Regions from separate parts of the Paracoccus saliphilus genome, predicted to be linked through region 2. Evidence: riboswitches for the same ligand, from Rfam matches in the RefSeq annotation. Region 2 holds a riboswitch; each other region holds the start of a gene.
What was found. Region 2 has a riboswitch for thiamine pyrophosphate ahead of thiC (phosphomethylpyrimidine synthase ThiC). Riboswitches for the same ligand answer to the same signal wherever they lie in the genome.
Positions count from the first base shown of each region.

Region 1: another riboswitch for thiamine pyrophosphate. It lies ahead of JHX88_RS00800 (thiamine ABC transporter substrate-binding protein); the one in region 2 lies ahead of thiC (phosphomethylpyrimidine synthase ThiC).
Region 3: another riboswitch for thiamine pyrophosphate. It lies ahead of thiD (bifunctional hydroxymethylpyrimidine kinase/phosphomethylpyrimidine kinase); the one in region 2 lies ahead of thiC (phosphomethylpyrimidine synthase ThiC).

Region 1 covers NZ_CP067140.1:170,671-180,446, reverse strand. Annotated here, with positions in the region: gene JHX88_RS00820 (cytochrome c1) at 1-161, shown strand, start outside; gene JHX88_RS00815 (ribokinase) at 273-1,154, shown strand; gene aroC (chorismate synthase) at 1,215-2,315, opposite strand; gene mutS (DNA mismatch repair protein MutS) at 2,312-4,948, opposite strand; TPP riboswitch at 5,050-5,150, shown strand; gene JHX88_RS00800 (thiamine ABC transporter substrate-binding protein) at 5,182-6,165, shown strand; gene JHX88_RS00795 (thiamine/thiamine pyrophosphate ABC transporter permease ThiP) at 6,141-7,685, shown strand; gene JHX88_RS00790 (thiamine ABC transporter ATP-binding protein) at 7,678-8,370, shown strand; gene JHX88_RS00785 (transglycosylase SLT domain-containing protein) at 8,393-8,974, opposite strand; gene glpK (glycerol kinase GlpK) at 9,045-9,776, opposite strand, start outside.
Region 2 covers NZ_CP067140.1:3,892,380-3,902,155, reverse strand. Annotated here, with positions in the region: gene arsJ (organoarsenical effux MFS transporter ArsJ) at 1-762, shown strand, start outside; gene glnA (type I glutamate--ammonia ligase) at 1,023-2,429, opposite strand; gene JHX88_RS18670 (P-II family nitrogen regulator) at 2,502-2,840, opposite strand; gene JHX88_RS18665 (bifunctional ADP-dependent NAD(P)H-hydrate dehydratase/NAD(P)H-hydrate epimerase) at 2,996-4,630, shown strand; gene JHX88_RS18660 (alkene reductase) at 4,749-5,816, opposite strand; TPP riboswitch at 5,959-6,082, shown strand; gene thiC (phosphomethylpyrimidine synthase ThiC) at 6,180-8,003, shown strand; gene JHX88_RS18650 (FAD-dependent oxidoreductase) at 8,057-8,986, shown strand; gene thiS (sulfur carrier protein ThiS) at 8,976-9,173, shown strand; gene JHX88_RS18640 (thiazole synthase) at 9,177-9,776, shown strand, end outside.
Region 3 covers NZ_CP067140.1:1,290,375-1,300,150, reverse strand. Annotated here, with positions in the region: gene JHX88_RS06120 (50S ribosomal protein L25/general stress protein Ctc) at 1-242, shown strand, start outside; gene trmFO (methylenetetrahydrofolate--tRNA-(uracil(54)-C(5))-methyltransferase (FADH(2)-oxidizing) TrmFO) at 361-1,698, shown strand; gene gluQRS (tRNA glutamyl-Q(34) synthetase GluQRS) at 1,680-2,531, shown strand; gene hisI (phosphoribosyl-AMP cyclohydrolase) at 2,528-2,884, opposite strand; gene JHX88_RS06100 (iron-sulfur cluster assembly scaffold protein) at 2,946-3,389, shown strand; gene thiD (bifunctional hydroxymethylpyrimidine kinase/phosphomethylpyrimidine kinase) at 3,888-4,682, opposite strand; TPP riboswitch at 4,724-4,814, opposite strand; gene recG (ATP-dependent DNA helicase RecG) at 4,944-7,064, opposite strand; gene ligA (NAD-dependent DNA ligase LigA) at 7,040-9,235, opposite strand; gene ctrA (response regulator transcription factor CtrA) at 9,416-9,776, opposite strand, start outside.

The DNA.
Region 1 (9,776 bases), 660 kb from region 2:
ACGTGTCGGCATTCCTGATGTGGACCGCCGAGCCAAAGCTGACGGACCGCAAGCAAGTCGGCCTCGTCTCAGTCCTGTTCCTAATCGTTCTGACGGCGCTGTTGTACCTGACCAACAAGCGGCTCTGGGCTCCGCACAAGGGCAAGAAACTGGATAGCTGATCCGACAAACCCGGAATCGAACAAAGGCGCGCCCCCTTGCGGGGGCGCGTTTTTCATTGCTGGACAAGGCAGGGCCGCGCCGGTCAGATACATGCAGAAGGAGGAACTGTGATGGCAATCTGGAACCTGGGCTCGATCAATATCGATCATGTTTACCGGATGGAGCATCTGCCTCTTCCCGGCGAAACGCTCGCCGCCAACAGCTATTCCGTCGGGTTGGGCGGAAAAGGTGCGAATCAATCCATTGCGGCAGCCTTAGCCGGGGGTGTGACGCAGCATCTTGGCGCGATGGGCGAGGCCGACGATTGGGTTATCCACAGGCTACAAGCGGCAGGTGTTGACACCGACAACATACAGCGGCTGTCGGACAATGTGACCGGCCACGCCATCATCCTGTTGGATTCTGCCGCCGAAAACTCGATCATCATTCATCCCGGTGCGAATCGCGCGTTGGAAACCTCTGCCCTGGAGAAGGCGCTGCGGCCTATCGCTCGCGAAGACACGCTGTTGATCCAGAACGAAACCAATTGTCAGATTGCCGCCGCACGAATCGCCCGAGCCACCGGAGCACGGGTGATCTATTCCGCTGCGCCTTTCGATCTCGACGCGCTGCGCGATGTCATGGCCCATGTCTCGATCCTTGCCATGAATGCGGGCGAGGCAGAGCAGCTTTTTGCGGCTGTGCCCGGAGATCTGCCGGTACAGGGGCTGCTGATCACGCGTGGAGCCGAAGGGGTCGAATATCGCGACCTGGAAGGTGATCGAGTATATCGCCATCCAGCATTTCCTGTCGATCCAATTGATACGACCGGCGCAGGAGACACATTCGCAGGCTATTTCGCGGCAGCACTGGATCGTGGCGATGCGATCCCTGACGCTCTACGATTGGCTTCGGCCGCAGCTGCGTTGAAAGTCACCCGCAAGGGGGCCGGCGATGCGATCCCTTCACTCGACGAGGTGCGGGATTTCCTGTCGGATCAGCCAAGCGCCTGAATCCCGTTGGCGCCCCTCCCCGGCGTGATTGAGCCGGAAAGAAGCACAGGAACAAAGCGGTCAGCCGATCTCGCCGCGAACACCCCCGGTTTGAGCCCGGTCCATGAGCAGATGATCCAGGATGACGCAGGCCGCCATGGCTTCGGCAACTGGCACGGCACGGATACCCACGCAAGGATCGTGGCGGCCCTTGGTGATCAATTCGATCTCTTCGCCGTGCTGATTGATCGTGCGCCGGGGCGTTGTGATGGAACTTGTCGGTTTGACCGAGAAACGCAGCACGATATCCTGCCCGGTTGAGATCCCGCCAAGGATTCCACCCGCGTGATTTGACAGGAAGAACGGCCCGTCATTGCCCATTCGAATCTCGTCGGCATTATCGGTGCCGGTCAGGCCCGCCGCGCCCATGCCCTCACCGATTTCGACGCCTTTCACCGCATTGATCGACATCATGGCGGCCGCCAGGTCGGTATCCAGCTTGGCATAGACCGGCGCGCCAAGGCCGGGCGGGCAACCTTCGATGAGGATTTCAACGGCAGCGCCGACGCTGTTCTGATCTTTCCGCACCCCATCGAGATAATCCGACCATTTCGTCACGGCACTCGCGTCGGGCAGAAAGAACGGGTTGTCAGGGATCACGTCCGGATCGAAATTGCCGCGGTTCAACCGCATTTCGCCCATCTGCACCATATAGCCAGTGATCCTCAGGTCCGGCAGCAGATGCGCCAGAACCGCCTGCGCGATCCCTCCGGCCGCGACCCGCGCCGCCGTTTCCCGCGCGCTGGAACGACCACCGCCGCGATAATCCCGCACCCCGTATTTCAGGTGATAGGTGATATCGGCGTGACCGGGGCGGAAACTGCTGGCGATCTCTCCATAATCCTTTGATCTTTGGTCAGTATTTTCGATCATCAGCTGGATCGGGGTCCCGGTCGTGCTCCCCTCGAACACGCCCGAGAGGATGCGGACCTGATCGGCCTCCTTGCGCTGCGTTGTGTGTTTCGAGGTGCCGGGCCGACGACGGTCCAGGAATTTCTGGATGAAACCCTCGTCCAGAGGCACACCCGGCGGCACGCCGTCAACAGTCGCGCCAAGCGCGGGACCGTGGCTTTCGCCCCAGGTGGTGAACCGGAATTCGCGGCCGAATGTGTTGTAGCTCATGGCAAATCTCCGGTCAGGGCCTTGAGTTCATAGATCAGATCCAGCGCATCGCGCGGTGACAAGCTGTCGGGATGTACATCCTTCAACCGCCCGTCCAGCGGCGATTCCCTGACCTTAACAGATACCGGGGCCGGAGGCGCGGCGCGAAATAGCGGCAAATCGTCGATCAGGGCGGCCGGACGCGCAGCGCCTTCGCGTTCGCCCGTTTCCAGCGCGTCCAGCACTTCGCGCGCGCGCTCCACGACACTGGCGGGCAACCCGGCCAAACGCGCCACCTGCACGCCATAGCTGCGATCGGCGGCGCCTTTGCGAACCTCGTGGAGAAAGATCACGTCGCCCTCCCACTCTCGAACCGCGACGGTGGCATTCTCGACCCCGTCGAGCTTGGCGGTCAGTGCAGTCATCTCGTGATAATGGGTGGCGAACAACGCGCGGCAGCGGTTGACCTCGTGCATATGCTCCATCACCGCCCATGCGATGGACAGCCCGTCCCATGTCGCCGTCCCGCGCCCGATCTCGTCAAGAATGACAAGCGCATGATCGTCGGCCTGATTGAGGATCGCCGCCGTTTCGACCATCTCGACCATGAAGGTCGAGCGCCCCCGCGCCAGATCGTCGGCGGCGCCCACCCGGCTGAACAACTGGCTGACCATGCCGATATGGGCCTGCCGGGCGGGCACGAAACCCCCGGCCTGCGCCAGCACCGCAATCAGCGCGTTCTGCCGCAGAAAGGTCGATTTCCCTGCCATGTTCGGTCCGGTCAGCAACCAGATCGCCGGGGTATCACCAGCCGTGAGCACACAGTCATTCGCGACAAAGCTTTCTGATTTTCGCTTCAGCGCCCTTTCGACGACCGGATGCCTTCCACCTTCGATGACAAAGGCGCGGCTGTCATCGACGCGGGGGCGGGTCCAACCCTCACCTGCCGCGATATCGGCGAAGGCGCCGGCAAGGTCGATTTCGGCCAATGCGCGGGCCGCCTGTCCGATCTGCGCCGCCCGATCCAGCACAGCGCTGCGCAGCTGTGTGAAAATCTCGCGTTCGATCTCCAGCGCACGATCACGGGCGTTGAGGATACGGGTTTCCAACTCGCTCAGCTCCACCGTGGTAAAGCGGATCTGGTTCGCGGTAGTCTGGCGGTGAATGAATGTCTCGGACAAGGGAGGCTTCATCATCTTCTCGGCATGGGTCGCCGTGGTTTCGATGAAGTAGCCCAGCACATTGTTATGTTTGATCTTCAGGCTTTGAACCCCGGCCTTCGCCGCATAATCGGCCTGCATCGAGGCGATTACGCCGCGCCCTTCGTCGCGCAGTTTGCGGGTTTGGTCCAGATCCTCGTCGTAACCGGGTGCAACAAAGCCTCCGTCGCGGGCCAGCAGAGGAGGTTCGGCCACCAGAGCGTTATCCAACAGGTCGATCAACTCGTCATGACCGATCAGGTCGCGGGCCGCATCGGACAGAACTTGCGCGGCATCCTCTGGCAAGCGTTCGGCAATCGCCGCCCCTTGCGTCAGCCCGGCCCGAATCGCCGCCAGATCGCGCGGCCCGCTACGTTCCAATGCCAGCCGGGAGAGCGCCCGGTCCATATCGGGGACCCGAGCCAACGCCTCGCGCAGATCAGCCGAGAGGCGAGCATCGTCCACAAGCTGCGCCACCGCGTCCTGCCGCGCATGGATCAGTGCCAGATCGCGGGACGGGGCACTGATACGACGCTCCAGCAGCCGCGCACCTGCGGCGGTCACGGTGCGATCGATGGCGGCCAGCAAAGAGCCCTCGCGCCCACCCGACAGCGCCTGCGTCAGTTCAAGATTGCGCCTCGTCGCAGCGTCGATCTGCATTGCCCCGCCCGCCCTTTCGCGGGTCGGATGGCGCAGTAGCGGCAATTTCCCCTTCTGCGTCATCTCCAGGTAGTCGACAATCGCACCCATCGCCGACAACTCGGCGCGGGAGAAACTGCCGAACCCGTCCAGCGTTTCCACCCCGTAGAGCGCACAGAGCCGCCGAGCACCCGCTGTGCTGTCGAATGCGCTGGCATGCAGATCGGTCAGCGCCGCCCCGGCCTCGGCGGCCAAGTCCTCGAGCCCGGCCTCGTCGGCCGCAAGCAATTCACGCGGAGCCAGTCGTGCCAATTCCGGGGACAGGCGCGGCAAGGGGCATTCCATCACCTGGAATGCGCCAGTCGAGATATCGACCCATGCCAATGCCCCCTCCTCCCGAACCTGCGCAAAGGCGGCAAGGAAATTGTGACGCCGCGCTTCCAGCAGGGATTCCTCGGTCAGCGTGCCCGGCGTGACGAGCCGTACGACATCCCGCGCAACGACCGATTTGCTACCGCGCTTCTTGGCCTCAGCCGGGTCCTCCATCTGTTCGGCGATGGCGACACGAAATCCCTTGCGGATCAGTGTCAGCAGATAGCTTTCAGCGGCATGAACTGGCACGCCACACATCGGGATCGGCTCTCCCTGATGGGTGCCGCGCTTGGTCAGGGCAATGTCGAGCGCCGCGGCGGCCTGCACGGCGTCCTCGAAGAACATCTCGTAGAAATCGCCCATGCGATAAAACAGCAGCGCGCCCGGATTCGCATCTCGGATCGCCAGATATTGTGCCATCATCGGGGTGGGCTGATCGCTCATGCCGGTCCTTCTCTTCCCTCGTGGCGATGTTTCTAGCCGTCCGCGCCAGCATTGGAAACCTCGCTTTCACCTTGCGAAGTGTCACAGCTGCACTATGCTGCGCGGATACCTCGGGGGGCCCGTTCGGGCTGAGACGCGTGATCGCGGACCCGTTGAACCTGATCCGGTTGACCCCGGCGGAGGGAAGGTTTCGCTGCCCTTTCTTTCGACACCGCAAAAGAGGAGGCTCGGCGATGAAAATCCGGATGATTGCCGCGGCACTGCTGGCTGCCACACCGGCATTTGCCCAGGACAAGCCCGTGCTGACCGTCTATGCCGGCGATTACATCGCCAGCGAATGGGGGCCGGGACCCAAGATCGAAAAGGGTTTCGAAGCTTTCTGCGACTGTGACCTGGAATTCGTCACCGGCGACATCCTGCCCCGTATCCTGATGGAAGGCGAAGGCACCGATGCCGATATCGTCTTTGGCCTGAACACCGATGTGACGGCCCGCGCCCGCACCTCGGGCCTGTTCGCGCCGCATGGTCAGGATATCTCGGACCTGTCACTGCCGGTGGAATGGAGCGATGAGATCTTCCTGCCCTATAACTGGGGCGAGACGGCCTTCGTCTATGACGAGACGCGGCTGGAGAACCCGCCCGCCAGCTTCGACGAATTGCTGAACGCGCCTGACGATCTGAAGATCGTCATCCAGGACCCGCGCGCCTCGATCTCCGGCCTCGCCCTGCTGTTGTGGGTCAAGTCGGTCTATGGCGACGACACCCCCGAGGCGTGGGCCAAACTGGCCCCAAAGGTCCTGACCGTGACAAAGGGCTGGTCGGAATCCTACGGCATGTTCACCGATGGAGAGGCAGACATGGTGCTGTCCTACACAACCTCGCCCGCCTATCATATCGAGGCAGAAGGCGACACGACCAAACATGCCGCGATCTTTCCCGAGGGGCATTACTTCATGGCCGAGCTTGCCGCGCAGGTAAAATCGACCGATCAACCCGAACTGGCGCAAGAATTCATGGATTGGATTCTGACGCCAGAATTCCAACGGACGATCCCGCTGGCCAACTGGTCGATGCCTGCCAAGTTGCCGCGGGAAGAATGGCCCGAGGTCATGCGCGACCTGCCCCGCCCCGAAAAAACCCTGTTCTACAATGAGGACGAGGCCGAAGCCCTTCGCAAACCGGCTCTGGATGAATGGCTGCGGGCATTCTCGCAATAAAGCGCGACCCCGGCGGTGTGCTGATTGCCACCGCCCTGGCAGCGCTGATCCTGGGCACGCTGGCGGCGGTGGCGTGGCAGGCGCGCGGATTGTCGGGACTGGGAATATGGGATTGGCGCGCCGTGCGGTTCACGGTCTGGCAGGCGGTGCTATCCGCCGCCTTGTCCGCCATACTGGCAATCCCGGTGGCACGCGCGCTGGCGAGGCGGCGCTTTCCCGGAAAGGCGGCGCTGGTCACGTTGCTGGGCGCGCCCTTCATCCTGCCGGTGATCGTGGCGATCATGGGGTTGATCTCGGTCTTTGGGCGTAACGGCGCGATCAATGACGGGTTGCGCCTTCTGGGCCTGCCAGAGATGAGCATTTATGGTTGGCAGGGCGTCATCCTTGCCCATGTCTTCTTCAACTTGCCGCTCTCGGTGCGGCTGATCCTGCAGGGGTGGCAGGCAATCCCGGCCGAGCGGTTCCGCCTGGCTGAAAGCCTTGCCTTTACGCCTGCGGATATCGCCCGGCATCTGGAACGCCCGATGCTCCGTTCGGTCCTGCCAGGAGTGTGGCTGGCAGTGTTCCTGGTCTGCCTGACCTCGTTCACCGTTGCCCTTGCGCTTGGTGGCGGGCCATCGGCCACCACGGTCGAACTGGCTATCTATCAGGCTTTTCGTTTCGATTTCGATCTGGGCCGGGCGGCGATGCTGGGGCTGGTGCAAATCGGGCTAAGCCTTGCTGCGATGACATTGGCCCGCTGGATCACGATCCCCGCCGCTTTCGGCGCGGGGCTGCACGAAACGCAGGGTCCACGGGGGCCGCAGGGCTGGCGTCGGGGGACGGACATGCTTGCGATCCTGCTGGCATCGTCATTCCTGCTATGGCCCATCCTGTCGGTTACCGCGTCGGGATTGCCGCGTATCCCTATGCTGCCCGCCGATGTCTGGGCTGCCGCCACACGTTCGGCCGTGATGGCAGTCAGTTCGGCGCTTCTTGCACTACTGCTATGCCTGACATTGGCGCTGGCCATCGCGCGCGGCAATGCACACTGGATCGAGATGGCGGGGATGCTGCCCATCGTCGCCTCGCCGCTCGTGCTGGGCACCGGGCTGTTCATCCTGCTGCGCGGGTGGTTGTCGACCGACGCGATGGCCCTGCCGGTTACGGTCGCGATCAACGCGATCATGGCCCTGCCCTTTGGCCTGCGCGCCCTGATCCCCGCCGCCCAAGCCTTGCGGGACGATTACGGGCGCCTTGCGGATTCGCTCGAGATGCGGGGGCTGGCCCGGCTGCGCCATCTGACGCTGCCGCGCCTCGCACGTCCGCTCGGCTTTGCCGGAGGTCTGGCAGCGGCATTGGCGATGGGCGATCTGGGTGTGATCACGCTTTTTGCCACCGATCAGCCAACCCTGCCACTAAAGCTTTACCAACTGATGAACTCCTATCGCATGGCCGATGCCTCTGCCTGCGCGGTGTTGTTGATGGTCATCAGCTTTGCGCTGTTCTGGCTGTTCGATCGGGGAGGCCGTCTTGCTTGAATTGAACGACATAACGGTCACTCTCGGCGAATTCACCTTGCAAGCAGATCTGTCAGTTCCACCTGCTTCGCGCATGGCAGTTATCGGGGCGTCCGGTTCAGGGAAATCCACGCTCCTGTCTCTGATCGGCGGATTCCTGGCACCGGATCGGGGAAAGCTCCTCTGGAACGGTCAAGACATTACCGCTCTGCCCCCCGGCCAGCGTCCGGTATCCTTTCTGTTCCAGGATCAAAACCTGTTTCCGCATCTGACCGTCGCTCAAAATATCGGCCTGGGGATGCGCTCTGATCTGCGATTGAACGCCGATCAGAAGGCGCGCATCAGCCGGGCACTGTCAGAGGTCGGATTGGCGGGTACGGAGAAACGCCGCCCTGCCGACCTGTCGGGGGGCCAGCAAGGCCGTGTGGCACTGGCCCGCGTTCTGCTGCGGGCTCGCCCCCTGTTACTGCTCGATGAACCGTTCGCGGCCCTTGGGCCTGCGCTCAAGGCCGATATGCTGGAACTGGTCGCACGTATTGCCAATGAAACAGCGGCAACCGTACTCATGGTCACGCATGATCCCCAGGATGCGCGCAGCTTTGCCCCGCAGACGATCCTGATCGAGGATGGCACCGCATGCGCGCCGACACCGACAAAACCGTTGCTTGACAATCCACCGCCTGGACTGCGCGCATATCTGGGTTAACCCGGTTTCATCGCTGTCGTAATCACGCCCGTCCACAAGAGGACAACTGCGCACGATAGGTCTGTGCCCGACTGCCCACCTTGTTCGCCACCCCCATCAACCAGGATTTCGACCGGTATGAACCGCGAGCATAACCGCCACGTCCCTCATGATATGCCAGATATTGCGAGGTCGCATCCCATTTCGAGATACCCAACCTCTTGTAGGAGCCATCCATGTACCAGCCCATGAAATCGGTGGCGTCATCGATATCGTTGCGCCGCGCCCGCCTGTTTCCGGTTTTCTGCTGATACTCCTCCCAGGTCCCGTCCAAGGCCTGCGAATAACCGTAAGCACTGCTTTGGCGACCAACGGGGATCACGCCCAGCAGATATTTGTGAGGTGTCCGTGCATCACCGATGAACTTGGATTCCTGATGTATCGTCGCCATCTGCACATGGACGGGCACCCCCCATCGCCGTTCGGTCTTTTTCATCGCGCGGAGGTAGGCCGGACGTTCTGCCACGATTGCGCATGCATTATCGAGGTTGCGTGGCGCCTTGTAGTTGCCGCCCCCGCATGAGGCGACAAGCGCGACGATCGCGAGTTTCAGAAACCTGTTCATCACTGCCCTCTTGTCGTTTTCCCGCAATAATACGTGAAAACACGCCGAGGTGAAATCACAAAGCCGGAAGTCAGACGGACATGACAGCCGCGACAGCACGCTGCCAAGCGGAATATCGCTGCTGGCGAAGGGATTCGTCCATTTTCGGCTCGAACCGTCGATCCAGGCGCCAAGCCTTGGCATATTCGTCCGGGCCGGGGCACAGACCGGCGCGGAAACCCGCCAGCCAGGCTGCTCCTTGCGCGGTGGTTTCAGTATTCTCGGGTCGATCCACCGGCGCGCCAAGAATATCTGCCAGGAACTGCATTGCCGGCTCGCTGGCGGTCATTCCGCCATCAACCCGCAGGACAGCATCGCCAGCCTCTGTCCAGTCGGCGCGCATCGCCTGCCACAGATCGCGAGTCTGAAAACCCACGCTTTCCAGCGCGGCCCGTGCGAATTCTGCCGGGCCGGTATTCCGCGTCAGTCCAAAGATCGCTCCGCGCGCCTGCGGGTTCCAATGCGGCGCGCCCAGCCCGGTGAAGGCGGGCACCATGATGATCTGCTGACTGTCATCGGCGCGTTCCGACAGAGCCTGCGTCTCGCTCGCTTCGCGGATCAGCATCAACCCGTCGCGCAGCCATTGCACCACCGCCCCGGCAATGAAGATGCTACCCTCCAGCGCATAGACCGGCTTACCGTCCAGTTGATAGGCGATGGTGGTCAACAGCCGGTTCTCGGAAGTCACCGCCTGATCGCCGGTGTTCAACAGCGCAAAGCAGCCTGTGCCATAGGTCGATTTCATCATGCCCGGAGCAAAACA
Region 2 (9,776 bases):
TTCGTGCCCGCGATCCTGGCGATGGCTGCCGTGCTGGCGTTGATCCTGCTGGCGGTGCTGCTGAAGATGCCGGCGGGGCTGCCGCAGGGCAGGAAAGGCGCGAAGTTCCGCGAAGTGTTTTCCAAGGACCGGAACATCAACCGCCTGTCGGCAGCGCGGTTGTTCCTGTTCGGTGCCCGCGATGTGTGGTTCGTCGTCGGCATCCCGATCTATTTCTACGCGGTGCTGTCCGACGGGTCGGAAGAGGGCAACCGCGCCGCCTTCTTCATGATCGGCACATTCATGGCAGTCTGGACGATCCTTTACGGGGCGGTGCAGGCGGCTGCGCCGCGCATGCTCGGGGCCGCAAAACGCCCGGAGGCGGAATTGATCCGGGAAGCCCGGCGTTGGGCCGGGTTCCTGTTCGTCGTCCCGGCGGCTTTGGCCGTGCTGATCTGGAGCGTGGGCGCACCGGGTGCGGGACTGACCGCCGCGATCGTGATCGGCCTGCTGGTCTTTGGGGCCATCTTCGCGGTCAATTCCTCGCTGCATTCCTACCTGATCCTTGCCTTCTCGACCTCCGGGCGGGTGACGATGGATGTGGGGTTTTACTACATGGCCAATGCCTCTGGCCGGTTGCTGGGCACGCTGTTGTCGGGGCTCAGCTATCAGCTTGGGGGGCTGGCGCTTTGCCTTGCAACTGCTGCCGCGCTGATTGCCCTCAGTTGGGTGGGGGCAGGGCGGTTGCAGCCGGCCTGCTCTGCCGGGCATGGTGGCACCTGACCTCGGCGCCGGAATGGTAAAAACCGCTGGGGTTGCGAAAAAACGCCGTATAGCGCTCGCTGCCGGTGTACGCCCTGTGTACGCCCGGTGCACAGCTTGTGCAGGCGAAATCCCAGCAATTTCTGGCCTGAACCGCGTCCCGCGGCCAGCTGTTGCACCACGCAACGCACGCAGCCGTTGCCCGTGCGATGCAACGCATCACGGAATGCAAAAAGGCGCCTCCGGGGAGGCGCCTTTTCCTTTAATCCGTCCGCGCCGGATCAGACCGAGTAGTAAAGCTGATACTCGACCGGGTGAGGCGTGTGCTCGTAGGCATAGACCTCTTCCCATTTCAGTTCCATGTAGCCTTCCAGCTGATCGCGGGTAAAGACATCGCCCGCCAGCAGGAAGTCCATATCCTTCTCCAACTCTTCCAGCGCTTCGCGCAGGCTGCCGCAAACGGTTGGAATCTCGGCCAGTTCTTCCGGCGGCAGATCGTACAGATCCTTGTCCGAGGCCGAACCCGGATCGATCTTGTTCTTGATCCCGTCCAGCCCGGCCATCAGCAGGGCGGCAAAGCACAGATAGGGGTTCGCCGCCGGGTCGGGGAAGCGGGCCTCGACGCGCTTGGCCTTGGGGCTTTCCGTCCACGGAATCCGCACGCAGCCGGAACGGTTGCGGGCCGAATAGGCGCGCAGGACCGGTGCCTCGAAGCCCGGGATCAGCCGCTTGTAGCTGTTGGTCGAGGGGTTGGTCAGCGCGTTCAGCGCCTTGGCATGTTTTAGGATGCCGCCGATGAAATACAGCGCCTCTTGGCTGAGATCGGCGTATTTGTCGCCTGCGAACAACGGCTTGCCGTCCTTCCAGATCGACATGTTGACATGCATCCCCGAGCCGTTGTCGCCCTTCATGGGCTTGGGCATGAAGGTGGCCGACTTGCCATAGGCGGCAGCGACATTGTGGATGACATATTTGTATTTCTGCAGGTTGTCCGCCTGTTCTGTCAGCGAACCGAAGATCAACCCGAGCTCGTGCTGCGCCGAGGCGACCTCGTGGTGGTGCTTGTCCACCTTCATGCCCATGCGCTTCATCGTGGACAGCATCTCGCCGCGGATATCCTGGCAGGCATCGACCGGGTTGACCGGGAAATAGCCGCCCTTGTGTCCGGCGCGATGGCCCTGGTTGCCCATCTCGTATTCGGAATCGGTGTTCCAGGCGGCGTCAACGGCGTCGATCTCATAGGCCACTTTTTGCGGTGTGACCGAGTAACGCACGTCGTCGAACAGGAAGAACTCGGCTTCCGGGCCGAAATAGGCGGCATCGCCGATGCCCGAGGATTTCAGGTAAGCTTCTGCTTTCACGGCTGTTCCGCGGGGGTCGCGGCTATAGGGCTCACCCGTGTCCGGCTCTGCCACGTTGCAATGCACGCAAAGCGTCTTTTCGGCATAGAACGGATCGATATAGGCCGAGGCGGTATCCGGGATCAGTTTCATGTCGGACTGGTCGATCGATTTCCAGCCGGCGATCGAGCTGCCGTCGAACATGAAGCCTTCCTCGAAGAAGTCCTCATCCACCAGATCCTTGTCCAGCGTCACATGCTGAAGCTTGCCCTTGGGGTCGGTGAAACGGACATCGACATAAGCGACGTCTTCGTCCTCGATCAGCTTCAAAACCTCTTTGATCTGCATCTCTTCCCTTTCTTCGTAGATGCGGCCCGGCAGTCATCACGGCCGGGCGCAGATATCAGTCGTGGGTTATCCTTAAACTGCGTCGTCGCCGGTTTCGCCAGTCCGGATACGGATGGCCTGTTCGACGGGCAACACGAAAATCTTGCCGTCGCCGATCTTCTCGGTGCGCGCGGCATCCACGATGGCGTCGATGGCCGATTCGACCTGATCGTCGGGCAGCACCATCTCGATTTTCACCTTGGGCAGAAAATCAACGACATATTCAGCGCCGCGATAAAGTTCCGTGTGGCCCTTCTGACGCCCGAAGCCCTTGACTTCGGTGACCGACAGCCCCTGCACGCCCACTTCCTGCAGCGCCTCTTTCACGTCGTCCAGTTTGAACGGCTTGATGATCGCCTCGATCTTTTTCATCGCTATTGATCCTTCCTCGCGGCTTGCCTGAAGCCTGATTGGCGGGTTTCATGGCGCGGGTAAATGCGGCACGCTCAGGATCGGGCAGCAGAAACCGCGCTCTGGGCTTGTATGGCTATTTTTTAGGCATAATGCCCTCAATATAGGCAGATGCGATGCTATTTGGCACTGAAATTCTCACCACCGCCCAAATGCGCGCCATCGAATCCGCCGCCATGGAGAGCGGCGAAGTGACCGGGTTGACGCTGATGGAGCGGGCAGGCGCGGCTGTGGCAGGACAGATTCGCCTGCGCTGGCCCAAGCCGGGAAGCGCGACGATCCTGTGCGGGCCGGGCAATAATGGCGGCGACGGTTATGTGATCGCCCGGCTGCTGGCGCAAGCGGGTTGGCATTTGCATGTCCTGGGGGTGGATAATATTCCGGGCCCGGATGCTGCCGAGATGAAACGCCGCTGGAAACGGATCGGCCCCATCGCGCCGCTGACCGAAGGCGAACTGCGGCGGATTCCCGACAGCGATATTTGTATCGACGCGATTTTCGGCACCGGCCTGACCCGTCCACCAGAGGGCGAGATTGCGGCGGTCCTGCGTCGCCTCGGCCAGATGACGGCCAATGGCGATGGGCGCCCGCGTCTTGTCACCGTCGATTGTCCCTCGGGCCTCTGCATGGATAGCGGGGTCTGGTTGCATTCCGGCCTGGGGGATGATGCGGACCCGATGCCGCTGAACGCCACTTTGACGGTCGCCTTCGACAGCCCCAAGCCCGGACATCTCCTGCAGCGGGGCCCCGCTGCCTGTGGCAAGCTGGTAATCGCAGATATCGGATTGCGGCATTGGCGCGAAAGGCAAGTGGATCAGGCGGCGAATGCGAGGCGTTCGCCCATGCTTGGCGCCATCTGGCCGGAGTTTCCCGTCCGGGACAGCCGCATGGGCGATTTCAGCACGCGCGCCCGGATTGCCTTGGGCAAGGGGGGTTCTGCGGGACATCCCGCCGGGCACAAATACAGCCATGGGCATGCGCTGGTGGTGGCTGGTCCTGCAGGGCATGGCGGAGCGGCGAGGCTGGCCGCGCGGGCTGCGCTGCGTGGCGGGGCCGGTTTGGTGACGCTCTGCCCGCCCTCCGCCGCCATGGCGGAACATGCGGGACCGCCCGACGCGCTGATGCGGCGCAAATTGGACGATGCCGGGCAGGTGCGGGCGATGCTGACGGATCCGCGCGTTGCCGGGCTCTGCCTTGGTCCCGGCTGTGGTGTGGACCGAGCGGCAAGCTTGCTGCCGGTCGTGCTGGATCACGCCCGACCCTGCGTGCTGGATGCCGACGCGCTGACGGCGTTGGCACAGGCGCCGCATTGGCCGGAGGGGCTTTCGGATAACTGCGTTCTGACGCCCCATGCCGGAGAATTCGCACGGCTCTTTCCCGATCTCGCCGGACGGCTGGCCGAGACGCCCCGGCGCGGCCCCGCCTTTTCCCGCGTCGACGCATTGCGCGAGGCGGCGAGGCGCTGCGGTGCGGTCGTGCTTCTGAAAGGCCCCGACACGGTGATCGCCGCGCCCGACGGGCAGGCATATATCCATTCGGCCAGTGATGTACCATGGCTGGCCACGGCAGGGACGGGCGATGTCCTCGCCGGATTGATCGTCGGATTCCTGGCGCGCGGGATCGCGGCATTCGAAGCAGCCGCGCTTGGTGTCGCGATCCACGCCAAGGCTGCCCGACGCTTTGGCCCCGGTCTGATTGCCGACGATCTGCCCGAACAATTGCCCTTTCTGTTCCGGGAACTTGGACTCTAGGCCGGGGCAGATTTCGCCTGATTTCTGGTCGGCCCATGCACCGATCACGGTTTCCGGCATAGAGGTAATCTTAATGCCCGACTGCGCCCACCGGGGTGGCAGGCGCAGGAGGCGGTTCTTACTCTGCGGCGATCGATTCCGCGACCGGGTAATCGGTATAGCCTTCCGCTCCGCCGGCATAGAAGCTGTCCGGCCTCGCCTCGTTCAGCGTCAGGCCCTTGCGAAACCGCTCGGACAGGTCGGGCGTCGTGATGAAGTCGCGCCCGAAGGCGGCGGCGTCGGCATGACCCTCTGCCAACAATTGCGAGGCGCTTTCACGGGTCAGGCCTTCATTGGCGATGACCACGCCGCCGAAAGCCTGCTTGATCTTGGGCAGAAGGCTGTCTTCGGCGATCCGCTCTCGCAGGGCGAGGAATGCCACGCCGCGAGCCGCCATGTCGCGGGCGACTTGCGTGAACAGGGCGGCGGGATCGCTGTCGCCCAGGTCATGACTGTCCCCACGTGGCGCCAGATGCACGCCCACGCGCTTCGCGCCCCAGACATCGATCACCGCATCGGTGATCTCGTTCAGCAGTCGCACCCGGTTCTCGATCGAACCACCATAGCGGTCGCTCCGTTTGTTGCTGCGATCCTGCAGGAACTGGTCGATGAGGTAGCCATTGGCGGCATGGATTTCGACCCCATCGAAACCGGCGCGTTTGGCGTTCTCGGCGCCCTGGCGATAGGCCTCGACGATGCCAGGGATTTCATCGGTTTCCAGCGCACGTGGCGTCACATAGGCGGTTTTCGGACGCACCAGGCTGACATGGCCCGCGGGCTGGATGGCACTTGGCGCGACGGGAAGCTCTCCGTCCAGGAACATCGGATGAGAGATGCGTCCGACATGCCAGAGCTGCAGGAAAATCGTCCCGCCCGCCTCGTGCACTGCGCTGGTGACAGCCTTCCAGCCCTCGACCTGTTCTTCGTTCCAGATGCCGGGCGTGTCGGCATAGCCGACGCCCATCGGGGTGACGCTGGTTGCCTCGGACAGGATCAGTCCGGCTCCGGCACGCTGGCGGTAATATTCGGCCATCAGCGCATTGGGGACACGTTTGGCACCGGCACGGCTGCGGGTCAGCGGGGCCATGATGACGCGGTTCCTCAGGCGCAGCGGGCCCAGTTGCAACGGATCGAAAAGGGAAGCCATCGAACGTCCTTTCATCGTGACGAAATGCTTTGCCGATATGAACTGTGCCCGCCGGGAAGGGCTTTCAACGTGCTGCTGCGCATATCCGCTTCCCGCGTCGCGCAAAGCCGCGCTTGACAAGTCCTGTCGTGTTTGTGACGTTGCGTCACGTCAGGGGAGTCCCGCCCGAGGGACTGAGAGGCTGATTGGTGACGCGAGTCACGGTGCAGCGACCCTTTGAACCTGACCCAGTTGATACTGGCGTAGGAAGACCGAAGGGCATCCGCTCTTTGGGCCGTGGCGGCCCCGCAAGGACCGCAGTTCGGTCGCTTTCTGCCTCAACCATCATTCTGGGTCTTTTCGAGTGATGCTTGAGGAGACGCCATGAATAAGCACAGCCAGCCCGCCGCACCTGAAATCACCACCGGACCTCTGCCCGCCTCGCGCAAGGCCTGGCATCCGGGAGAGATGCATCCCGATATCCGCGTGCCGATGCGCGAGATCGAGCTGCACCCCTCGGCCATGGAGCCGCCGATGAGTGTATATGACAGCTCGGGGCCCTATACCGATCCGCAGGCGGTGATCGATATCGCCAAGGGATTGCCGCGCCTGCGCGAGGACTGGATCACCGGACGCGGGGATGTCGAGCGTTACGATGGCCGCGTGGTCAAGCCCGAGGATAACGGCTTTGCCACGGGTGAGCGGCTGGTGCCGGGATTCCCGCTGCGGCATGAACCGCTCAGGGCGAAAAGCGGGGCGGTGACGCAGATGGCCTATGCCCGCGCCGGTATCGTTACGCCAGAGATGGAATTCGTCGCCATCCGTGAGAACCTTGGCCGGAAAGCGGCGAAGGAAAAGCTGGTCCGCGACGGAAATGACTGGGGCGCAGCCATTCCCGATCACGTCACGCCGGAATTCGTGCGGCAGGAAATAGCCTCGGGCCGCGCAATCATCCCCGCCAATATCAACCATCCCGAGATCGAGCCGATGGCCATCGGCCGCAACTTCTTGGTCAAGATCAACGCCAATATCGGCAATTCGGCGGTCACCTCCTCGATGGAGGAAGAGGTCGAGAAGATGGTCTGGGCGATCCGTTGGGGCGCCGATACGGTCATGGACCTGTCTACTGGGCGCAACATCCACAATATCCGCGACTGGATCATCCGCAACAGCCCTGTGCCGATCGGCACCGTGCCGATCTATCAGGCGCTGGAGAAGGTGAACGGGGTGGCCGAGGACCTGTCATGGGAGGTGTTCCGTGACACGCTGATTGAGCAGGCCGAGCAGGGGGTGGATTATTTCACCATCCATGCCGGTGTGCGGCTGCCCTTCATCCACCTGACTGCCGAGCGGGTGACGGGGATCGTCAGCCGTGGCGGCTCGATCATGGCGAAATGGTGCCTGCATCACCACCGCGAGTCATTCCTGTATGAGCATTTCGACGAGATCTGCGACATCATGCGCGCCTATGATGTCAGCTTCAGCCTTGGCGACGGGTTGCGCCCCGGCTCTATCGCGGATGCCAATGACGCAGCGCAATTCGCCGAGCTGGAAACCCTGGGCGAGTTGACGCAGATCGCGTGGGAAAAAGACTGCCAGGTCATGATCGAGGGCCCCGGCCATGTGCCGATGCACAAGATCAAGGAGAACATGGACAAGCAGCTGACCCATTGCGGCGAGGCGCCTTTCTACACGCTTGGGCCGCTGACGACGGACATCGCGCCGGGATATGACCATATCACCAGCGCCATCGGTGCGGCGATGATCGGTTGGTTCGGCACGGCGATGCTGTGCTATGTCACACCCAAGGAGCATCTGGGCCTGCCTGACCGTGATGACGTGAAGACCGGCGTGATTACCTACAAGATTGCCGCCCATGCCGCCGATCTGGCCAAGGGCCACCCGGCGGCCAAGCTGCGCGACGATGCGCTGTCCCGCGCCCGGTTCGAGTTCCGGTGGGAGGATCAGTTCAACCTTTCGCTCGATCCCGATACCGCGCGTGACTTCCACGACCAGACCCTGCCGAAAGAGGCCCATAAGGTGGCGCATTTCTGTTCGATGTGCGGGCCGAAATTCTGCTCGATGAAGATCAGCCATGACATCCGCGCCGATGCGCGCGCCAAGGGCATGGAAGAAATGGCCGGGAAATATCGCGAGGGCGGTGATCTCTACATGCCGGTCGAAGACGTCGAGAAGGTCGAGGGATGACTCTTTCCTTCAAAATCTTCCCGCGGTGCCTGTTCGTGCGGGGGGACTGACTGATGTTTTCAGTCATCGGCTCCGGTGTAGCGGGCCTTTGCGTCGCGACCGTTTTGGCCGAGCGGGGCCTGCCCGTCGAGATTCTGACGGATGATGCAACCCCGGCCTCGCATTGGGCCGGGGGGATGCTTGCGCCGGGATGCGAAGGCGAATCCGCGCCGCCCGAGGTCGTCAGCGCCGGTGCAGGCGCCGCCGATTGGTGGGCGGCGCGAGTGCCGGGTGTGGTCAGGCGCGGCACATTAGTCGTGGCTCCGCCACGCGATGGCGCGGAGTTGGATCGCTACGCGCGGATGACAACGGGGCATGTGGGGACCGATCCGGGCAAGCTGGAGCCGGATCTTCAGGGTCGGTTTGTGCGCGGGCTGCTCTTTGCCGAAGAGGCACATCTGGACCCGCGCGCTGCCATGACCGCCCTGCGGGACCGCTTGACCGGCGAGGGCGTGCCAATCCGGCGGGGAGAGGCGCGCGGGCGGGTGATCGATTGCCGGGGGATGGCCGCGCGCGATCTGCTGCCCGATTTGCGCGGGGTCAGGGGCGAAATGCTGATCGTCGAGGCGCCGGAACTGGAGCTGACCCGAACGGTCCGGCTTCTGCATCCGCGCTTTCCCTGTTATGTCGTGCCACGCGGGCAGGGGCGCTACATGATCGGCGCGACGATGGTCGAGACCGACGATCCCGACCCGATCACTGCCCGTGCGATCATGGAACTGCTGTCTGCCGCCTATACCCTGCATCCCGGCTTTGCCGAGGCGCGGTTGGTCGAAGCGGGCGCAGGGCTGCGTCCGGCGTTCCCCGACAATATTCCTGCGATCCGCGAGGAAGGCGGGCGTATCCATGTCAACGGCATGTATCGCCACGGTTTCCTGATGGCTCCGGCTCTGGCCGAAGCCCTGGCGGATCGCCTGCAGATGGAGATGCGAGATGCGAGTTGAACTGAATGGCGAGCAGGTCGAGACCTCCGCCGCCACACTGTCCCAACTGATCGAAGAGCGGGGCCTTGCAGCGCCCTCGGTCGCAACCGCGGTGAACGGCGAATTCGTGCCGCGCGGCATGCGGGATGGAAAGGCACTGACCGAGGGCGCCCGGATCGAAGTGCTGTCACCGATGCAAGGGGGCTGAGCGATGTTTTACGGGATCACTCCGAAATCGCGGCTGATGCTGGGGACCGCGCAATATCCCTCGCCCAAGGTGCTGAGCGATGCGATTGCCGCCTCGCAGGCAGAGATCATCACCGTCAGCCTGCGCCGGGAAGGGGCGGGGGGCGCGGGGTTCCGCGACCTGATCAAGACCAGCGGTTGCCGGCTTTTGCCCAATACGGCGGGCTGCCATAGCGCTCGCGAGGCGATCACCACGGCGCAGATGGCGCGCGAGCTGTTCGACACCAACTGGATCAAGTTGGAGGTGATCGGCCATGCCGATACGCTACAACCCGATCCATTCGCGCTGGTAGAGGCGGCGCGAATCCTGTGTGCCGATGGCTTCGAGGTGTTTCCCTACACGACCGAGGACCTGATCCTGGGCGAGAAGCTGGTCGAGGCCGGGTGCAGGGTGCTGATGCCATGGGGCGCGCCGATCGGCTCGGGGCAGGGGCTGCGGCACGAGGATGCGCTGTGCACGATGCGGGCACATTTCCCGGATATTCCGCTGGTGATCGATGCGGGCTTGGGCGCACCGTCGCAGGCGGCAAAGGCGATGGAGATGGGTTTTGATGCGGTGCTGCTG
Region 3 (9,776 bases), 1.8 Mb from region 2:
TGATCGTGACCGCGGGCGACATTCCCGAACAGATCACCGTCGACCTGTCGGGGCTGGAAATCGGCGACGGCGTTCATATCGAGGACGTCAAGCTGCCCGCCGGTGCCAAGCCGACCATCGACCGCAACTTCGCCATCGCCAATATCGCCGCGCCTTCCGCGCTGCGCTCCAGCGATGACGAGGAAGAGGACGAAAGCGCCGCGACCGAAGAGGAAGCGACCGAAGAGGCCGCAGAAGAATAATCGCCCTGTCCCATCGTGGACATGGATCGAGGGCGGTGCCACTGCGGCGCCGCCCTTTCCTTTTCGCCCGGTCACTGCTAGCCAAGCAGCCTGTCGAACTTATCGCAAAGAGGACCGCATGGAGCCCGTCAACATCATCGGCGCCGGCCTCGCCGGATCCGAGGCCGCATGGCAAGCGGCCCGCAGCGGCGTCCCGGTGATCCTGCACGAGATGCGCCCGGCTGTCGGGACCTTCGCCCACAAGACCGGCGATTGCGCCGAGATGGTCTGCTCGAACTCTTTCCGCTCGGACGACGACGTGATGAACGCCGTGGGGCAGTTGCACTGGGAAATGCGGACGGCGGACGGGTTGATCATGTCCATGGCCGACAAGCATCGCCTGCCCGCGGGCGGCGCGCTGGCCGTGGACCGAGAGGCTTTCTCGCAAGCGGTGACAGAGGCGCTGCAAGCCGAGCCGCTGATCGAGATCCGCACGGGCGAGATCGACGATTTGCCCACCGAAGGAAGTTGGATCGTCGCCACCGGGCCGCTGACATCCGACCGGCTGGCGGGCTCGATCCGGGCGGTGACCGGCACCGAGGCGCTGGCCTTCTTCGACGCCATCGCCCCGATCGTCCATGCCGACACGATCGACATGGGTGTGGCATGGGAGCAGAGCCGCTACGACAAGGGCGAAACCGAGGCCGAGCGCCGCGCCTATATCAACTGCCCGATGAACCGGGACGAATACGAGGCCTTCATCGACGCGCTGCTGGCCGCCGACAAGACCGAGTTCCGCGAAGGCGAAACCGCCGGTTACTTCGATGGCTGCCTGCCCATCGAGGTGATGGCCGAGCGTGGCCGCGAAACCCTGCGCCATGGGCCGATGAAGCCGGTGGGGCTGACCAATGCCCACAAGCCTGAGGAAAAAGCCTATGCGGTGGTCCAGCTTCGGCGCGATAATGCCTTGGGAACGCTTTATAATATCGTAGGCTTCCAGACCAAGATGAAATACGGGGCACAGACCGAGGTGTTCCGGATGATCCCGGGATTGCAGGATGCCAGCTTTGCCCGGCTTGGTGGCATCCATCGCAACAGTTTCCTGAACTCGCCCACCCTGCTGGACGACCGGATGCGGCTACGCAAACGCCCCAATCTGCGTTTTGCCGGACAGGTCACCGGCGTCGAAGGCTATGTCGAAAGCGCCGCGATGGGGCTGCTGGCCGGACGCATGGCCGCAGCGCAGGCACGTGGAGACGACCTGGGGCCGCCGCCCTTCACCACGGCGATGGGCGCGCTGGTCAATCACATCACCGGCGGGGCGGAGGCAAAGACCTTCCAGCCCATGAACGTGAATTTCGGGCTGTTTCCGCCGCTGGAAGAGATGCGAAGCGGACGCAAGGGACGGAAAGACCGCTACCCGGCCTATACGCAGCGCGCCAAGGACGATTTCCGGGCATGGCTGGCGACACAGTAAGACGCGGCCGCTTCGCCCCTTCGCCGACCGGGCTTTTGCATCTGGGCCATGCCTATGCCGCGCTTGTCGCCGCCCGCGAAGCCTCTGAAGGACAGTTCCTGCTGCGGATCGAGGATATCGACCGCGACCGCTGCAAGACCGAATTCGAAGCAGCAATATACGAGGATCTGGCATGGCTGGGCCTGGAATGGCAGCGCCCGGTCATGCGGCAATCCGAGCGGATGGAAGCCTATCGTGCCGCCTTGGCACAGTTGGCGCCCTTCTCATATCCGTGCCGCTGCCGCCGAGGCGATATCCGCGCGGCACTGTCAGCCCCGCAGGAAGGCGCCCTGCCCGCCGGACCTGACGGCCTGATCTATCCCGGAACCTGTCGGGGGCGTCACCTGTCCAAGGCGGCGCCCGATGATGTCATCAGGCTGGACACCGCCCGCGCCTTTGACGCCCTCGGACTGGATCGGTTGAGTTTTCGCGACGAGACCATCATGCCCGGACATGACCACAGCCTTACCCGCGACGAGTTCCTGGACGGGATCGGCGACGTGATCCTGTCCAGGCGCGGCATGGGCACATCCTATCACCTGGCGGTGGTCGTGGATGATGCGGCGCAGGGCATAGATATTGTCACACGCGGAAAAGATTTGTTCGATTCCACGTGGATACATACTCTTCTTCAGAAACTGCTGAAGCTGCCGACGCCCCTTTACCACCATCACCGGTTGATCCGGGACGATACCGGCAAGCGGCTGGCCAAGCGCGACGATGCCCGCACCATCCGCCATTACCGCGACGAAGGCACCAGCCCCGCTGACCTTCGCCGCCTGGTCGGATTCTAGGCCATCGGCCGCATGATTTCGACCTCTTCCCCTTCGCGGATCGCCGTATAGAAGCAGCTGCGCCTGTTGGTGTGGCAGGCCGGGCCGGTCTGCCGGACCAGCGCCAGCAGGCAGTCGCGGTCGCAATCGACGCGCAGCTCGACCAGCTCCTGCACATGGCCCGAGCTTTCCCCCTTGATCCAGAAGGACTTGCGGGAACGCGACCAATAGGTGACGCGCCCTGTCTGCAATGTTCGGGCGATGGCCTCGGCATTCATCCAGGCCATCATCAGCACCTCGCTACTGGAATCGTCCTGCGCAATGACCGGGATCAGGCCGTTCGCATCGTACTTCAGGCTGGCCGGGTCGAACATCGGGTTTCCTTTCGCAATCGGGACACCTATCTAGGACGAATGGACCGCGCGGGGAAGACCGATGAGCGATAGCGATCTGATGCAACTCTACTCGCGCCGGATTCTGGCGCTGACCACCTCGATCCCGCATCAGGGGCGGCTGACCGCCCCCGAAGGCAGCGCCATGCGCCGCTCGCCCCATTGTGGGTCCTCGGTGACCGTGGACGTCATCGTGCAAGATGATCAAATAGCTGAATTCGCTCAACAAGTCCGCGCCTGCGCCCTAGGGCAGGCTTCAGCCTCCGTGCTCGGCTCGGCGGTCATCGGCCAAACGCGCGAGCAAATCGAGACGACCCGCGACCAGCTGAAATCCATGCTGAAACAGGGTGGAGAGGCGCCGGGCGCGCCCTTTGCTGAACTCGAGGCATTGCTGCCGGCGCGGGAATACCCGAACCGCCATGCTTCGATCCTGCTGGCATGGGAAGCGACACTCGCGGCCATGGACGAGGCGCAGGCAGGGGCCTGACCCTTCCCGCAGCGCATTCGGAAAACACCACGCAACGGTTACGAGCGTTGCGCCCCGTTGTCATGTGCAACGGCGGCCGCCGCCTGACATAGTAAATGCCGGATTTCGGGCTGCACAACCGGTACACCAGATATGCACAGGGCGTACACAACCCGTACACAGGCAACGCACGCTTCCCTGCCGTCTTCACCTTTGCGTGACGCCAGTGCAATCGATCTCGGCAAAGAAAAAACCGGCCCGCGATGGGGCCGGTCAAGTTGCGCGTGCAGGGAGACAGTGACGGCGCACAGGCGCGGCGCCGATGATGCAACGCGGGGCAGTAGGTCAGGCTTGCAGGATGGCTGGCAGCCAGAGAATGACGATGGTGGTCACGGACAATGCGGCAACGCCGAGCAGATCGGAAACGAATTCGCGGTTCATGATGGCAACTCCTTCGTGTTGCTGCTTTGTTCTCATATCCGCACCCGCCTGTAAAGAACTTTATGAGAACATTTTGAATTATCGAAGCGCCCAGAAATGATCCAGGGGGCCGTGTCCCTGCCCGACCCGAAGCCGGTCAGCGGCAATCAATGCCCTGTAAACATATGATTTTGCGGCTTCCACGGCTTGTCCAACCTCCTCCGACAAGGCCAGCTGCGTGGCCAGTGCCGAAGACAGCGTGCATCCTGTTCCATGGCTGTTGCGAGTCGCGTGGCGCGCGCTCTCCAACCACTGTATCCGATTCGCGCTAACCAACAGATCCGGCGAGTCGGCCCCTCCCAGATGCCCACCCTTCAGCAGGACCGCCTGCGGCCCCAGGTCCATCAAAGCACTTGCCTGCGCCTCCATCCCCGCGCGATCCCGCGCTTCGGCGCATCCAAGCAGATCGGCGGCCTCGGGCAGGTTCGGGGTGATGATCGTGGCGCGCGGGATCAGCAACTCGCGCAGTGCCGCAACTGCATCGACCGCCAGCAGCCGGTCGCCACCCTTGGCAACCATCACCGGGTCCAGCACGATGGGACAACCCCGCCCCTCCAGCGCCCGCGCCACGGCAGCGATCACCGCCGCATCCCCCAGCATGCCGATCTTGACGGCATCGACGCGGATATCGTCGAAAACCGCCCCGATCTGCGCCGCCACGAAATCCGGCGGCACCATCTGAACCGCGCTGACGCCCTGCGTGTTCTGCACGGTCAGGGCAGTGATCGCGGCCATGCCATAGCCGCCATTGGCCGAAATCGCCTTGAGATCGGCCTGGATTCCCGCCCCGCCCGAAGGATCGGAGCCCGCGATCGACAGAATATTCGGAATCATCTTGCCTCCCCCGGCGCGGCACGCGGGCGACATGTGAAGGCCATGACGGCAACGCGACTTCCTCCGCCAGCATGATCTGGTTCAGGTTCAAAGGGTGCATCTCAGCCCGGATGGGCGCCCCCGTCACGGCTCACAAGACCAGATCCGGGCCATGGGCGCAACCTTCGGGATTGTGCCGGGCTCGTCCCATTTCTTCTTCATGCAAATATCCCGGGGTCTGGGGCAGAGCCCCAGCCATCGCGGGACGCAATGAAGCCGGACTCACCCCACGGAAATCAGTCGGATCGCCTGATCCTGCTGCATCAGCCACATCAGGAAACGCACTGCTCGCCCCCGCGCCGAATCCAGCGCCGGATCGCGTTCCAACAATGCGCGGGCATCTTGCCGGGCCACGGCCATCAACGCGGGCTGATGCTCCAGATCGCCGATATGAAAGCGCGGCAGTCCCGATTGCGCAGTGCCGATCACGTCGCCCGCGCCGCGCATCTCCAGATCCACCTCGGCGATGCGGAACCCGTCCTCGGTATCGCGCAGCGTGGTCAGCCGGCGGGCGCCGGTCTCGCCCAGGGGCGGGTGATACATCAGCAGGCAGGTCGAGGCCCCCTGCCCGCGCCCGACCCGCCCGCGAAGCTGGTGAAGCTGGGCGAGGCCAAAGCTCTCGGCCCGCTCGATCACCATGATCGTGGCTTCAGGCACATCCACGCCGACCTCGATCACCGTGGTCGCGACAAGAATCCGCGCCCGGCCCGATGCGAAATCCGCCATGGCGGCGTCGCGCTGATCGGCGGGCATCTGACCATGGATCAGCCGCACATCCTCGCCGAACTGCGCCCGCAGCGACTGGAACCGCGCCTCGGCGGCAGTCAGGTCGCTGAGTTCGCTTTCATCGACCAGCGGGCAGACCCAATAGGCCCGCGCCCCCTGTTCAAGTACGGCATGCAGGCGCGCAGTCACCTCGTCCAGCCGCTGGTCCGAGATCATCACGGTCGTAATCGGCTGCCGCCCCGGCGGTTTCTCGTCCAGCACCGACAGGTCGAGATCGCCATATTGCGTCAGCGCCAGCGAGCGGGGGATCGGCGTCGCGGTCATGATCAGCATGTCGGGGGGCACGTCGCCCTTGGCCGACAGTTCCAGCCGCTGCGCGACGCCGAAACGGTGTTGTTCGTCGATGATGGCAAGGCGCAGATCGTAAAAATGCACATCCTTCTGGAACACCGCATGGGTGCCGACAAGGATATCGACGCGGCCCTGCGCGAGGTCTTCGAGCAGCTGCGCCCGCATCTCGCCCTTGTCGCGACCGGTCAGCGCGGCCAGCCGAACGCCCGCCGCCCGCGCCAGCGGCTCAAGCGCACGGGCATGCTGGCGGGCGAGAAGCTCGGTCGGGGCCATCAACACCGCCTGCCCCCCTGCCTCGACCGCAACCAGCGCCGACAGCATCGCGACCAGCGTCTTGCCCGAGCCGACATCGCCCTGCAGCAGCCGGTTCATGCGCCGGTCGCTGGCCAAATCGGCAGAGATTTCTTCGACCGCACGAGTCTGAGCCCCGGTCGGCGGCCAGGGCAGGCTGGCCAGCACCGCCTGACGCAAGCGACCATCGCCCTGCGTCGGCCTGCCCCTCAACCGCCGTTTCTCGCGCCGCACCAGCGCCAGCGTCATCTGGTGGGCGAGAAATTCATCATAGGCCAGCCGCGCCCGCGCCGGGCTGTCGGGCGACAGGTCCCGCGGCGATTCGGGCGCGTGGGCCTGTTGCAACGCATCAGTGAAGCCGGGCCAGCCGCGATCTTTCAGAAGCTGCGGATCGATCCATTCCTCGACCTCGGGCATGCGTTCCATCGCGGCAGTCACGGCCTTGGACATCATCCGTTGGGTCAGGCCCTGTGACAGCGGATAGACCGGCTCGAACGCGGCGGGCAATGCCTCGCCCTCGCGCAGCATATGGTCGGGATGGACGATCTGGGCGAGACCGTCGAACAGTTCCAGCTTGCCGCTGACGATCCGGCGCGCATCGGTGGGAAGCTGGCTTTCGATCCAGTCGCGGCGGGGGTGAAAGAAGACCAGCGTCAAATCGCCGCCATGCGCATCGGTGCAGTGCACGCGCCATGGGCGGCCGCGAGAAGCGGGCGGGAAATGCCGGGTCACAGTGACCGCGATGGTGACGATTTCAGGCGGCCGTGCATCGGAGATCCGGTCGATCTGGCGGCGGGTGATGCCACCGGTCGGAAGGGTCATGACCAGGTCGCGCGGACGCTCTATCCCCATCTGCGCCAGCGCGTCCCGGCCCTTGGGCCCGATCCCCGGCAAGGTGTCGATCTCCGCAAACAGCGGAAACAGCGACGGGGGTCTGCCCTTCGCCCCGCTCATTGCCCGGCGATCCGCATCCATTCATCCTCGTCGATGATACCCACGCCCAGGTCGGCGGCCTTCTTGGCCTTTGATCCCGCGCCGGGCCCGGCGATCAGCAGATCGGTCTTGGCACTGACCGAGCCCGCGACCTTGGCCCCCATCGCCTCGGCCCGCGCCTTGGCCTCGGCGCGGGTCATGCGCTCCAACGTGCCTGTGAAGACCAGCGTCTTGCCACTGATCTCGGTTTGCGCGGATGCCGGGGTTTCGGCAGGCAGGATGGTCAGCATCGAGGTCAAGCGGTCGATGCTTTCACGCTCGCGCGGTTGCGTGAAGGTGGTGACCAGCGATTGCACCAGCACCGCGCCGATCCCGTCGATGCCGGTCAACTCGGCCCAGTTGGGGCTGTCTTCCAGCACGGCGCGGCGGGCCTTGTCGTCCTCGGCGGTGAAGGCGGGTTCTGCCGCTGCGCCGTCGATGGTGGCGATCAGCGCCTCCCATGTGCCGAAATGCCGGGCCAGGGTCGTCCCCGCCACTTCGCCCAGATGCCGGATGCCCAGGGCAAAAAGGAAACGCGCCAAGGGGATACGTCGCTTTTCCTCGATCGCGGCGAAGAGTTTCTCGGTGGATCGCGCGCCGAAACCGTCGCGGTTCCTCAGCTTGGGCAGGTTCGCCGCGTCGCGCTCGGCCAGGGTGAAGATATCGGCGGGCTCGCGGATCGGCAGGGCGTCATCGGCAAAGAACATCTCGATCTGCTTTGCCCCCAGCCCCTCGATATCGAAGGCCGAGCGACTGACGAAATGCTTCAGTTTCTCGATGGCCTGCGCCGGGCATATCAGGCCGCCCGAACAGCGGCGCACGGAATCGCCCGGTTCGCGGATCGCCTCCGAGCCGCATTCGGGGCAATGTGTCGGGAACTGGTAGGGCATGTCGCTGATGCGCCGCGAAAGGTCCACATCGGCGATCTTGGGAATCACGTCGCCCGCGCGGTAGACCTTGACCCAATCGCCCTCGCGGATATCGCGGCCCTCACGGATCAGGTTGCCGGCATTGTCGCGACCGGCAATGTAATCCTCGTTATGCAGCGTCGCGTTCGAGACGACGACCCCGCCCACCGTCACCGGCTCCAGCCGCGCGACCGGGGACAGGGCGCCGGTGCGGCCAACCTGGATCTCGATCCGGTCAAGGCGGGTCCAGGCGGTCTCGGCGGGGAATTTATGCGCGATCGCCCAACGCGGCGTGGTCGAGCGGAAGCCGAGCCGGGCCTGGTAGCCCAGGTCATTGACCTTGTAGACCACCCCGTCGATGTCATAGCCAAGCGTGGCGCGCTGCTGTTCGATCTCGGCCCAGACCGCGATCATCCCGGCAGCGTCGTGGCAGAGCCGGGTGAGCGGATTGGTCGTGAAACCCAACTCGGCCAGCCGTTCGACCGCGCCCATCTGGGTTTCGGCCAGCGGCGCGGTCAGTTCGCCCCAGCTATAGGCAAAAAATTTCAGCGGGCGGCTGGCGGTGATCTTGGGATCAAGTTGGCGCAGCGAGCCTGCGGCGGCATTGCGTGGATTGGCAAAGACGCGCCCCGTATCCCCGGCATTGAGGCGGGCGAAATCGTCATGCGACATGTAAACTTCGCCCCGGATCTCGACGATGCCGGGAGCGTCGGCCTTCAGCTTCTGGGGAATATCGGCGATGGTGCGGGCATTGGCGGTGACATTCTCGCCGACCGTGCCGTCGCCGCGCGTGGCCGCCTGCACCAATTCGCCATCCTCGTAGCGTAGCGACAGCGACAGCCCGTCGATCTTGGGCTCGGCGGTGAACGCCAGTGGCGCATCCTCAGGCAGGTTCAGGAAGCTGCGGATTCGGGTCACGAAATCCTGCACATCCTCTTCATTGAAGGCATTTCCCAGAGACATCATCCGTTGCGAATGGGTGACCTTGCCGAAACCCTCGGCCGGGGCGGCGCCTACCTTGCCAGTCGGGCTGTCGGCAGCGCGCAGATCGGGAAAGGCTTCCTCCAGCGCCGAGAGGCGGAGTTTCAGCGCGTCGTAATCCGCATCGGAGATCTGCGGCTTGTCCCTGCCGTGGTAATCCTCGTTCGCCTGCGTGAGGCGTGCCGAAAGATTGGCGATCTCGTCAGCGGCCTGCTGCGCCGTCAACTCGCTTACCTGCACCGCGCCGCCGCCCGGAGCCTCATCATCCAACTGTCGTTCCGCCATTCCGATCCGTTCCGTCATGCCATCTTGCCGCATCGCCCGGGCCGGGCGATGCCGGCCCCTTATACGACGCAGCAGGGGCCGTCGCCCAGAGTGGAAGCAGCAATATTCGCGGCTGGCAAGAGGAGAGACGACGACACCGCCCGCCAACGCGGGCAGCATCGTTCGCGGCGGTCCGCGAGATCAGCCTCCGACGGCTACCTTCCTCTCTTCCACGGGAGCCGGGTCACGCATCACATAGCCGCGCCCCCAGACCGTTTCGATCGGGCTGTCATAGCCAAGCGCCTCGAACAGCTTCTTGCGTAGCTTGCAGATGAAGACATCGATGATTTTCAACTCGGGTTCGTCCATGCCCCCATAGAGATGGTTGAGGAACATCTCCTTGGTCAGCGTGGTGCCCTTGCGCATCGCCAGAAGCTCGACGATCTGGTATTCCTTGCCGGTCAGATTAACCGGCCTGCCCCGCACCTCGACCGCGCGGGCATCAAGGTTCACCGTGATCTCGCCGATCTGGATGATCGCCTGACTATGCCCCTGCGAACGG